2 linked regions of the Allobranchiibius huperziae genome follow. The main gene of each other region encodes a partner of the protein of the gene in region 2 in a complex. Links are inferred from orthologs where the notes say so. Each region holds a gene or a part of one and is shown on either strand. Other genes may lie near its edges.

Region 1 (5,870 bases), 520 kb from region 2 along the record:
GGCGTCCGCCGGGCCGACGGCGCGCATGGCCTCATCGCCCGCCCGGACCGCCGCAGCCGCTGCGACGTCGAGCTGCCCGGCGGCCTGTGCGTGATGGGCCAGGTCGGCTGCCGCACCGAGTTCGCTCGATGAGCTCAGCGCTTCGACGTACGCCGCGTGCCACCGGACGCGCTCACCGGGCAGCAGGTCGTCATAGACCGCCTCGGCGAGCAACGCGTGCCGGAAGGTGTAGCTGTCGGTGCCGCGGGCCTCCAGCAGGTTGTGGTCGACCAGGGCCGCCAGCGCCTCCTCCAGGGCGGTCTGGGACAGCGGTACGACGGTCGCCAGGCGCGCGTGGGTGACCGACCGCCCCGCGGCGGACACCGCGCGTACGACGGTCCGCGCGTCGTCGGACAGGGCGTCGACGCGGACGAGCAGCAGATCGGCCAGATCCTCCGGCACGCCCGTGCAGTTCGCGCGATCGACCGCGAGCAGCTCCTCGACGAAGAACGGGTTGCCGCCGGAGCGCTCCAGCACCATGTCGACCTGCTCGGTCGTGATGGCCGGCCGCAGGCCGGTCGCGAGATGGTGGATGTCGTCGTCCCGCAGTGGTTCCAGGATCATTCGCTCGACGCCCGGCAGACGACCCCACTCGCCGAGGATCCGGCGCAACGGATGCCGCCGGTGCAGGTCGTCGGCGCGGTAGGACGCGACGAACCGCACGGGACCCTCGAACTGGCGGGTGAACAGGACGGTCAGCAGATCGCGGGTGGACCGGTCGGCCCAGTGCAGGTCCTCCACCATCACCGTGATCGGTCCTTGCGCCGCGAGGGTCTCCAGGGAGGCGTGCACCGCGTCGTACAGGACGCCGGGCCCGGCGTCGGCCTGACCGGCGTCCGCGGCGTCGTACCCCGGCAGCAACGATCCGAGCAGCGGCCGCCGGGCGACGAGCTCGTCCACCAGGTCCGGTGCGGCCTGGTGGAGCCGGCCCCACATCTCCGACCAGGGCAGGTAGGGCGCGCTGCTCTCGCCGAGGTCGAGGCAGTGACCGATCAGGACCCGGTCGGTGGTCGCGGCGGCCAGTTCGCGCAGCAGCCGGGTCTTGCCGACCCCCGCATCGCCGCCGAGCAGCGTGATGCCGGGTGCCGCGAGCAACTCGCGCAACTCACGGTCCCGGCCCACGAACGGTCCGACGACGACGGGCATGCCGCCATTGTGCTGCGTACTCACGCGTGCCGGGCGGACCCTCGCACGACCGGCTCGGTGTGGGAGTCCAGCAGGCTGAGCAACGCGTGGAACCCGCGCTTCCAGCCTTCGGAGGTACGCCGTGCGGCGGCGTACTCCTGCGTGAGGCGCTCGCGGTGCTGCTGGTCGATGGTGTGGGCGACGTCGGCGGTGATGGGGTACATGGCGATTCCTGACGGTTGGCGGTGACTGACAACCTCGAGACTGCTCATCTGAGGTAGTGCGCCACATCGGGCGATTGCCCTATCTCCTGCGCCGAATGTCTTAGACCCGTCGGTAGAGTCGGCGGCACGGTTTCGCCCGCCCTGTCCGGCCCAGCCCCGCAATGTCCAGGAGTCCTCCACCCCGTGTTCGTCAAGAGCCTCACCCTGAAGGGCTTCAAGTCCTTCGCCTCGGCGACCTCGATGCGCCTGGAGCCCGGGATCACCTGCATCGTCGGGCCCAACGGCTCCGGCAAGTCCAACGTCGTCGACGCGCTCGCGTGGGTGATGGGCGAGCAGGGCGCGAAGACCCTGCGCGGCGGGAAGATGGAGGACGTCATCTTCGCCGGTACGCCGGGGCGTCCCGCGCTCGGTCGCGCGGAGGTCACCCTCACCATCGACAACACCGACGGCGCCCTGCCGATCGACTACACCGAGGTGACGATCAGCCGCACCATGTTCCGCAGCGGCGGGTCGGAGTACGCGATCAACGGCACCAACTGTCGGCTGCTGGACGTGCAGGAGCTGCTGTCCGACTCCGGCATCGGCCGGGAGATGCATGTCATCGTGGGCCAGGGTCAGCTCGACGCCGTGCTGCGTGCGACGCCGGAGGAGCGCCGCGGCTTCATCGAGGAGGCCGCCGGCGTCCTGAAGCACCGCAAGCGCAAGGAACGCGCGTTGCGCAAGCTGGAGACGATGGAAGCCAACCTGCACCGGGTCGGCGACCTCACCACCGAGATCCGGCGCCAGCTCGGACCGCTCGGCCGGCAGGCCGAGACCGCCCGCAAGGCCGCCACCATCCAGGCCGACGTACGCGACGCCCGGCTGCGGCTGCTGGCCGACGACCTGGTGCAGCTGACGAGCGCCCTGGAGCAGGACATCGCCGACGAGGAGGCCATGCTCGCCCGTCAGCGGCGGGCCCAGGCCGCTCTCGACGGCGGAGAGGCCCGACTGGCGCAGGTCGAGGAGCAGGCCCGCGCAGCGGCGCCCGCGCTCACGACCGCGCAGGAGCAGTGGTTCGGCCTGTCGTCGCTGGCCGAGCGCATCCGGGCGACGGAGACGCTCGCGGCGCAACGGGTCCGGCTCCTGGCCGAGGCCGAGGAGCACGAGCAGGGCAGCACCGGGCGCGACCCGGAGCAGCTGCGCGCCCAGGCCGCCAAGGAGCGCGCCCGACACGAGGATCTGCTGGCGCAGGTGAGCGCGGCCGACGAGGCGCTCGCAGCCGCCGTCGCGCGCCGGGAGGCCGCCGAGGGCGCCCACCAGGACGAGCAGCAACGCGTCGCCCGGCTGCTGCGTGCCGCCGCGGACCGCCGTGAAGGCCTGGCCAAACTCGAGGGTCAGGTGGCTGCCCGGCGCAGCCGCATCGAGGCGGCGCAGGCGGAGATCGGCCGGCTGGAGGCCGGCGCCGAGGAGATCGAACTGCGCGCGACGCGGGCCGAGCGCGAGTTCGCCGCGCTGGAGTCCGGACTCGCCGAGGACGAAGAGGGCGAGCAGGGTCTGGACGCACAGCACGAGCGTGCCGAGGCGGAGCTCGCGCAGGCGCAGGCGGCGCTGGACGAGGCGACCCAGGACGAGCGGACCGCCGAGCAGGAGCGCTCCGGGCTGCACTCGCGACTGGAGGCGCTCGAGCTCGGGCTGCGGCGCGGTGACGGTGCCGCGCATCTGCTCTCGTGGGGTGAGCAGCACGGTGTCCGCGGGTCCGTCGCGTCCCTGGTCCAGGTCGAATCAGGGCGCGAGGTCGCTGTCGCCGCGGCGCTGGGCTGGGCTGCCGACGCCGTGGTCGTGGCCGACCACGAGGAGGCGGCCGCCGCGCTGCAGGAGTTGCGCGAGGCGGACGCCGGCCGCGCAGGGATCCTCGTGGCGCATTCGACCAACGACCGCTGGCGGATGGGGGAGAGCGGGCCCGACACCTCGTGGGCGTGCGACGTCGTCTCCGCACCGGACGAGCTGCGCCCGGTCGTCGATCAGCTGCTCGCAGGGGTGCTGCTGGTGGAGGACCCCGCAGCGGCCGCCGCCATGGTGGCCCGTGACTCCAAGGTCATCGCCGTCACCCGCGACGGCGACGTGTTCGCCGCCGATTTCGTGCGCGGCGGCTCGGCGGCCGCGCCCAGCACCCTGGAGATCCAGGCCGCGGTCGATGACACGAAGGAGCGGATGTCGCAGGCCGCGTCTCGCGGGGAGCGTGCACGCTTCGCCGCACAGGAGGCCCGCGCCCAGGTCGAGCAGCTCCGCGAGCAGGTCGACGCGGCCCTGGAGCGGCTGGGGGAGTCCGACGCCCGGATGGCCGCCGTGGCCGAGCAGCTGGGGCAGCTCGGCCAGACGCTGCGCTCGGCACGCAGCGAGCGCGAGCGTGGCGAGCGGTCGCTGGCCGCTGCACGGGAGTCGTTGGGCAGCAACGAGACCGAGCTGCAGGAGTTGCAGGAGCGGCTCGAGGCGGCGCACGCGGATCCGGGCGCGGAAGAGCCGGACGCCGACGACCAGCCCCGGCTCGCGGCCGAGGCGGCCGCCGCCCGGTCGGCGGAGACGGAGCACCGCCTCACGCTGCGCAGCCGGCAGGAGCAGGCCCGCGCGCTGGAGGGCCGGGCCGACGCCCTGGAGGCCACCGCACGCTCGGAGGTCGAAGCGCGCCGCAAGGCGCAGGAACGCCGCGAACGCCGCCGCCACGAGGCGTTGGTCGCCGCACAGGTGCGCGACGACGCCGGGCATCTGGCGCAGCGCACCGTCGAGGCGTTGGCCGTTGCCCAGGTGCGGCGCGACGAGGCACAGCAGCGACGTACGACGCTCGAGGAGGCCGTGCGCGCGGCACGCGAGGTGGTGACGGCAGCCGCCCAGGAGGTGCGCGAGCTGACCGACTCGGTGCACCGTGACGAGCTGGCCCGTGCCGAGCAGCGGCTCAAGGTGGAAGCCATGCAGACGCGCGCGGTCGAGGAGCACGGCATCGCCCCCGAGGCGCTCGTCGAGGAGTTCGGCCCGCACCTGCTGATCCCGCACGTGCCCGGTCCGGACGACGCACCCGACGACGCGCCCGAGCCCGTCGCGTTCGTGCGCGAGCACCAGGAGAAGCGGCTGCGGTCGGCGGAGCGCAAGCTGGCCCAGCTCGGCCGGGTCAACCCGCTGGCGCTGGAGGAGTTCGCGGCGCTGGAGGAGCGGCACACCTTCCTGACCACCCAGCTGGACGACCTCACCCGGTCCAAGAAGGACCTGCTCGACATCGTCCGCGAGGTCGACGAGCGCGTGGAGCGGGTCTTCGCCGAGGCGTTCGCCGATACGGCACGCGAGTTCGAGGGCGTCTTCGACCGGCTCTTCCCCGGCGGTGAAGGGCGCCTGACGCTGACCGAACCGGGCGACATGCTCACCACGGGCATCGAGGTCGAGGCCCGTCCGCCCGGCAAGAAGATCAAGCGGTTGTCGCTGCTCTCCGGTGGCGAGCGGTCGCTGGTGGCGGTGGCGCTGCTGGTGTCGATCTTCAAGGCGCGGCCGAGCCCGTTCTACATCATGGACGAGGTCGAGGCCGCTCTGGACGACGCCAACCTGGGGCGCCTGATCACCCTCTTCCAGGAGCTGCGCGACTCCAGCCAGCTCATTGTGATCACCCACCAGAAGCGCACCATGGAGGTCGCCGACGCGCTGTACGGCGTGTCGATGCGCGGCGACGGCATCACCACCGTCGTCTCGCAACGGCTGCGGGACGTCGCGCCGGAGGCGATGGGCGCTCCGGCCCCCGCGCGGAAGACGGAAGAGGAGCTCACGCCCGCGCGCTGACGCGCGCTTGCGCCGGGATCAGTCGACGAGCGCGGCGTACACCAGCTGGCGCAGCTCGGTGCGCAGCGGATAGCCGTTCGAGGGCATCTGCTGGGTCATGAAGACGGTGGTGAGGTCCTCGGCGGGGTCGACCCAGAAGACCGTCGACGCCATGCCGCCCCAGCCGTATTCGCCCGGCGACGTCGGGTAACCGGCTGCCGTCGGGTCCAGCATCACGCTGAAGCCCAGGCCGAAACCCACTCCGTTGAACGGCGTCTCGGCGTAGAGCGGGATGCCGAAGGAACCCAGGTCGGCGCCGCCCGGTAGGTGGTTGGTGGCCATGAAGTCGACCGTCCGGTTGCCGAGGAGGCGCACGCCGTCCAGCTCACCGCGCCCGAGCAGCATCCGGGCGAAGCGGGTGTAGTCGTCCATGGACGAGACCAGCCCGCCGCCGCCGGACAGGTAGGTCGGCGGTTTCAGCGCCGCGGCCCCGAGCGCGTCCAGCGGCGTCGGGGCGCTGCCGCCGGCCCCGTGGTACAGCGTCGCGAGCCGGTCGGCGTCCACCGCGTGGAACGCGGTCTCGTCCATCGCGAGCGGCTCGAAGATCTCGGTGCGGAAGAACTCGTCCAGTGATGTCCCGGACACGACCTCGACCACCCGCCCCAGCACGTCGGTGGCGACCGAGTAGTTCCAGCTGGTGCCGGG
Region 2 (4,696 bases):
CGACCGAGCTCGTCGTTCATCGTGGAGATGACGCCGGTGGGCTTGTTGAACGCCAGGTAGACCTTGCTGGAGTCCAGCTGCACCCGCTCGCCGTCCACGTGGATGATCTGGCGGTCCGGATCGACCCGGATGCCCAGCTCGGTGACCCGGTGTCCGTCGACCTCTACCCGGCCGGCGGCGATCAACTCCTCGCAGACCCGGCGGCTGCCGACGCCCGCGGTGGCCAGCACCTTCTGCAGGCGTTCACCGCTCGGAACGTGTTGATCGACGGGGGTCTTCGGCTTCTCGCGCGGCGGCGTGACCTGCCGGGCGGGTCGCTTGGCGGTGCGGCCGGGTGAGGGACGGCCCTTGCGATGCGACGATCCGCCGCTCTTGCCGGCGTCGGAGGAGGAACTTCGTGGGGTGCTCATGCGGGGTCCTCGCGAAGTATTCGGCGGAGCGCAGCGGGGGAGAAACTTCGTGGGGTGCTCATGCATGTCCTTCTTGGATCAGTTCTTCGATGACGTCGGCGTCGGGGAGGTAGGGCGCGAGGGCGGGCAACTCCTCCAGGGAGGTGAGACCGAGGCGCTGCAGGAAGTACGGCGTGGTGCCGTAGAGACCGGCACCGCCCTCCTCCGACTCGCCGATCTGGGCGATGAGCCCGCGGGTGAGCAGGGTGCGGACGACTCCGTCGACGTTGACCCCGCGTACGGCGCTGACGCGCGAACGGGAGATCGGCTGACGATAGGCGATCACGGCCAGGGTCTCCAATGACGCCTGCGTGAGCTTGGCCTGCTGGCCGCCCATGAGGAAGCGCTCGACCACCGGCGCGTAGTCGGCGCGGCTGTAGACGCGCCAGCCCCCGTTGATGCAACGGAGGGTGAAACCCCGGCTCTGCGCGGCGTACCCGGACTCCAACCGCTCCAGCACCTCGCGGATCTCCTCCACGGGAAGATGCAGTCCGTCGGCCAGCTCGTCCTCGGTCAAAGGCTGGTCCACGACCATCAGCACCGCCTCGACGGCGCCGGCGACCCCGCCCGGCAGCTCGCCCAGGTCCAGTTTCAGCTGCGCCTCGGCGTCCGGGACGTCGGGCTCCTGGACGTCGGGTGTGGCCATCTCGGGCTCCTGCTCACTCATCGTGCTCGTCGCCCTCTCCGGTCGGTTCGTCGAATTCGTCACTCACGTCCACCTCGCCGGTGCCCGTCCAACGCACCCGCAGCTCGCCCAGCGACTCGGGCTGGTCGAACGCGACGGCCGCTTCCTTGAACAGCTCCAGCAGGGCCAGGAACCGCGCCACGATCACGAGGGTCGAGTCCGCGTCGGCGACCAGTTCCGCAAACCCGAGCGTATGCCGTTCGCGCAGCATCGCCGACACGATGACGGCCTGCTCGCGCACGTTGACGGTGGGCGCGTGCAGGTGCGTGAGGCCGACGGTGGGCTCCGGACGCGGCGTCATCGCGCGCGCCGCGATACGTGCCAGCTGCTCGGGGCCCACGCCCATCACCAGCTCCGGCAGCAGCGCGGCGAACCGCTCCTCCAGACCCGCCTGGCGGGCCGTGATCCGCCCGGCGGTGGCCATCCGGTCGGCGAAGAACGCAGCGACATCCTTGAACGCGCGGTACTGCAGCAACCGCGCGAAGAGCAGGTCGCGCGCCTCGATGAGCGCGAGGTCCTCCTCGTCCTCGGCCGTGCCGCCGGGCAGCAGCCGCGAGGCCTTGAGGTCCAGCAGGGTCGCCGCGATGAGCAGGAACTCCGAGGCCTGGTCCAGATCCCACTCGGCCGCGCCGTCCTCGCGCACGGCCCGGATGTGGGCCACGAACTCGTCGGTGACCTGGGCCAGCGCGATCTCGGTGACGTCCAGCTGGTGCTTGGAGATCAGCCCCAGCAGCAGGTCGAACGGGCCTGAGAACACGTCGAGGTGCACCTCGAACGGTGTGCTCGCGGTCCGCCGGGTGAGGACCCCGCCCGGGGCCTGCGGCTGCCCGTTCCGCTCGGGAGCGACGGACCGAGGGGGCTCGGGAGGCGCAACGGGCCCAGTGGGCCCAGCAGGTCCGGTCGCGTCTGCGCCGGTCACGTCAGGCAGCGGCGCCGCGAGAGATGAGCTCGCGGGCCAACTGCCGGTAGGCCTCCGCGGCACCATGACCGGAGGCGTACCTGGTGATGGGCTCGGCGGCGAGGCTCGCGTCGGGGAACTTCACGGTGCGGTTGATCGCCGTGTGCAGCACGTCCTCGCCGAAGTGGTCGACCACGGAGCGCACCACGTCGCGGCTGTGCAGGGTCCGACCGTCGTACATCGTGGCGAGGATGCCGTCCAGGCGCAGGCTGGGGTTGAGCCGGTCGGTGACCTTGTCGATGGTCTCGATCAGCAGCGCCACCCCGCGCATCGCGAAGAACTCGCACTCCAGCGGGATGAGGACGCCGTGCGACGCGGTCAGCGCGTTGACGGTCAGCAGACCGAGTGAGGGCTGGCAGTCGATCAGGATGACGTCGTACTCGTCGGCGACGGGCCGCAGCACGCGGGAGAGCACCATCTCGCGGGCCACCTCACCGACCAGCTGCACCTCGGCGGCGGACAGGTCGATGTTGGCCGGCAGGACGTCCAGGCCGGGGGTGGTCGTCTGCTGGATGACGTCGTGCACGTCGTGACCACGCTCGACCAGCAGGTTGTAGACGGTGACGTCCAACTCGTTTGCACGCACCCCGAGGCCCACGCTGAGGGCGCCCTGCGGGTCGAAATCGACCAGGAGCACCTTGCGGCCGTATTCGGCCAGGGCGGCGCCCAGGTTGATGGTCGAGGTGGTCTTGCCGACCCCGCCCTTCTGGTTGCACATGGCGATGATGCGGGCCGGCCCATGCGCGGACAACGGGCGCGGGGCCGGGAAGGTCGGAAGGGGGCGGCCGGTCGGGCCCACCTTGTCTGTCGAACTCACGGCTGATCTGTGCTCTTCCGGGTAGGGCGTCGTACGGCTCGCGCCGATCGCGGTTCAACCTAACGCATGCCGCACCCACTGGTGCCGCCCGTCGCCGGTCGTCACCGTGCGCGGGGGTGGGCAGCGGCGAACACCTCCCGCAGCTGCTGCACCGAGACCATCGTGTAGATCTGCGTCGTGGTCACCGAGGCGTGGCCGAGCAGCTCCTGCACCACCCGCACGTCGGCGCCGCCCTCGAGCAGGTGCGTGGCGAAGGAGTGCCGCAGCGTGTGGGGGCTGATGTGCCCGCTCAGATCGGCGCGTTCGGCGCTGGCCTGCACGATGTTCCACACCGACTGGCGCGAGAGTCGGGTGCCGCGCTGCCCCACGAAGAGCGCGGGGGTGCCCTTTCCCGTCGCGACCAGCGCGGGACGTCCGCGCACCAGGTACGCCGTGAGCGCGTCCTTGGCGTAGCCGCCCAGCGGGATGATCCGTTCCTTGCTGCCCTTGCCGAAGACCCGCACCGCGTCGGTGTCCAACTCCAGGTCGTCCACGTCCAGTCCGGTGGCCTCGCTCACCCTGGCGCCGACGCCGTACAGCAGCTCCAGCAGTGCGCGGTCGCGCAGCGAGGCGGGGGTGTCGCCCACCGAGGCCGCCGCGAGCAGGCGTTCGACCTGGTCCAGCGGGATGGCCTTGGGAAGCCGCCGCGGCGGACGCGGCGGAGCCACCGCGGCGGCCGCGTCGGCGACGGTGTCCCCTTCCAGGGTCAGGAACCGGTGGAATCCGCGCACGGCCACCAGATTGCGTGCCGCGGACGACGCGGCCAGCGCCGGATGCTCGGCGGTGCCCTCGCGCAGGGTGGCGGAGTATTCCGCCACATCCGCCTCGGCGATCGCGGCGGGATCGGTGATGCCTCGGGCGGTGAGGTAGGCGACGTACCGGCGCAGATCCCGTTCGTACGCGCTCAGTGTGTGCTGGGAGACCCCGCGCTCGACCCGCAGGTGGTCCAGCCACCCGCGCACCGCCCGCTCGACCGCACCCGTCACGGTGCACCATTCAAGGTCATCCCGACCACGGCTCACGGCAGGCCGCGCCGCGATCGCGGCGCCGATGTCACCCGGCGATGGACGCCGGTCGGGCGTGCGAGCTGCTCGCGGCCTCCGCCGCGTTCTCCCGGGCGGCGGACGCCGACCGCCGGGTCAGCTGGTCGTAGATGGGTGCGCACCGCAGCGCCATGGCCACCAGCATCGCGATGGCGCACGCGCCCAGCATCGGGGCGAGCTGCGAGGTGGACCCGGTCATCTCCGTGGCGAGCACGATCCCGGTGACCGGCGCGCGCACCGTGGACGTGAAGAACGCCGCCATGCCGATCAGCGCGAGCCCGGCGGGCGCGAGCGTCGCGTGCGGCGCGACCGCGTGGCCGAGGAGCCCCACGAGCAGGCCGAGCTGCGAACCGAGCACCAGCATGGGCGCGAACAGACCACCCGGAGTCGCCGCGGCGTACGAGACGACACCCAGCGCGAATCGCACGGTGATCAGGCCGAGCACCGCGAGGACGGCTCCGTGGCCGAGCAGCGCTCGCTGGGTCAGGTTGTCGCCACCGCCCACCAGCGGGGTGGCCCACCAGCCGATCGCCCCCACTGCCGCACCGACGGCGAGGGCTCTCGCGACGACGGGGACGCGGCTGCGGTCCGCGATGCGCAGCCCTGCCATGACGGCGCCGTTGTAGGCCACGCCCAGCAAGCCGGCGGCCACCCCGAGTGTGACCACCGACGGTGCCTGGGCGAGGGTGGGCTCGCCGAGCGCAG

What was found. The genes of interacting proteins can lie anywhere in the genome.
Region 1: the proteins of HNR15_RS07690 (region 2) and smc are in contact, whole or in part, in a crystal structure (PDB 3ZGX), measured with the Bacillus subtilis proteins. The link is inferred for Allobranchiibius huperziae from one-to-one orthologs.

What each region holds. Positions count from the first base shown.
Region 1 is NZ_JACCFW010000001.1:1,090,820-1,096,689, forward strand. The notes cover bases 1,255-5,386. They hold smc (chromosome segregation protein SMC), read left to right. Parts: upstream 1,255-1,571; coding sequence 1,572-5,186; downstream 5,187-5,386. Other genes in these bases: HNR15_RS05200 (hypothetical protein), read right to left, coding at 1,255-1,388; HNR15_RS05210 (serine hydrolase domain-containing protein), read right to left, coding at 5,205-5,386. Outside these bases: HNR15_RS05195 (helix-turn-helix transcriptional regulator), read right to left, coding at 1-1,185; more of HNR15_RS05200, read right to left, coding at 1,206-1,254; more of HNR15_RS05210, read right to left, coding at 5,387-5,870. UniProt on the Bacillus subtilis protein: Required for chromosome condensation and partitioning.
Region 2 is NZ_JACCFW010000001.1:1,613,376-1,618,071, reverse strand. Bases 1-2,958 are described here. They hold HNR15_RS07690 (segregation and condensation protein A), read right to left. Parts: upstream 1,892-2,958; coding sequence 1,109-1,891; downstream 1-1,108. Other genes in these bases: HNR15_RS07685 (ParA family protein), read right to left, coding at 2,055-2,909; scpB (SMC-Scp complex subunit ScpB), read right to left, coding at 469-1,116; HNR15_RS18205 (pseudouridine synthase), read right to left, coding at 1-410. Outside these bases: site-specific tyrosine recombinase XerD, read right to left, coding at 3,011-3,934; HNR15_RS07675 (ClC family H(+)/Cl(-) exchange transporter), read right to left, coding at 4,002-4,696. UniProt on the Bacillus subtilis protein: Participates in chromosomal partition during cell division. May act via the formation of a condensin-like complex containing Smc and ScpB that pull DNA away from mid-cell into both cell halves.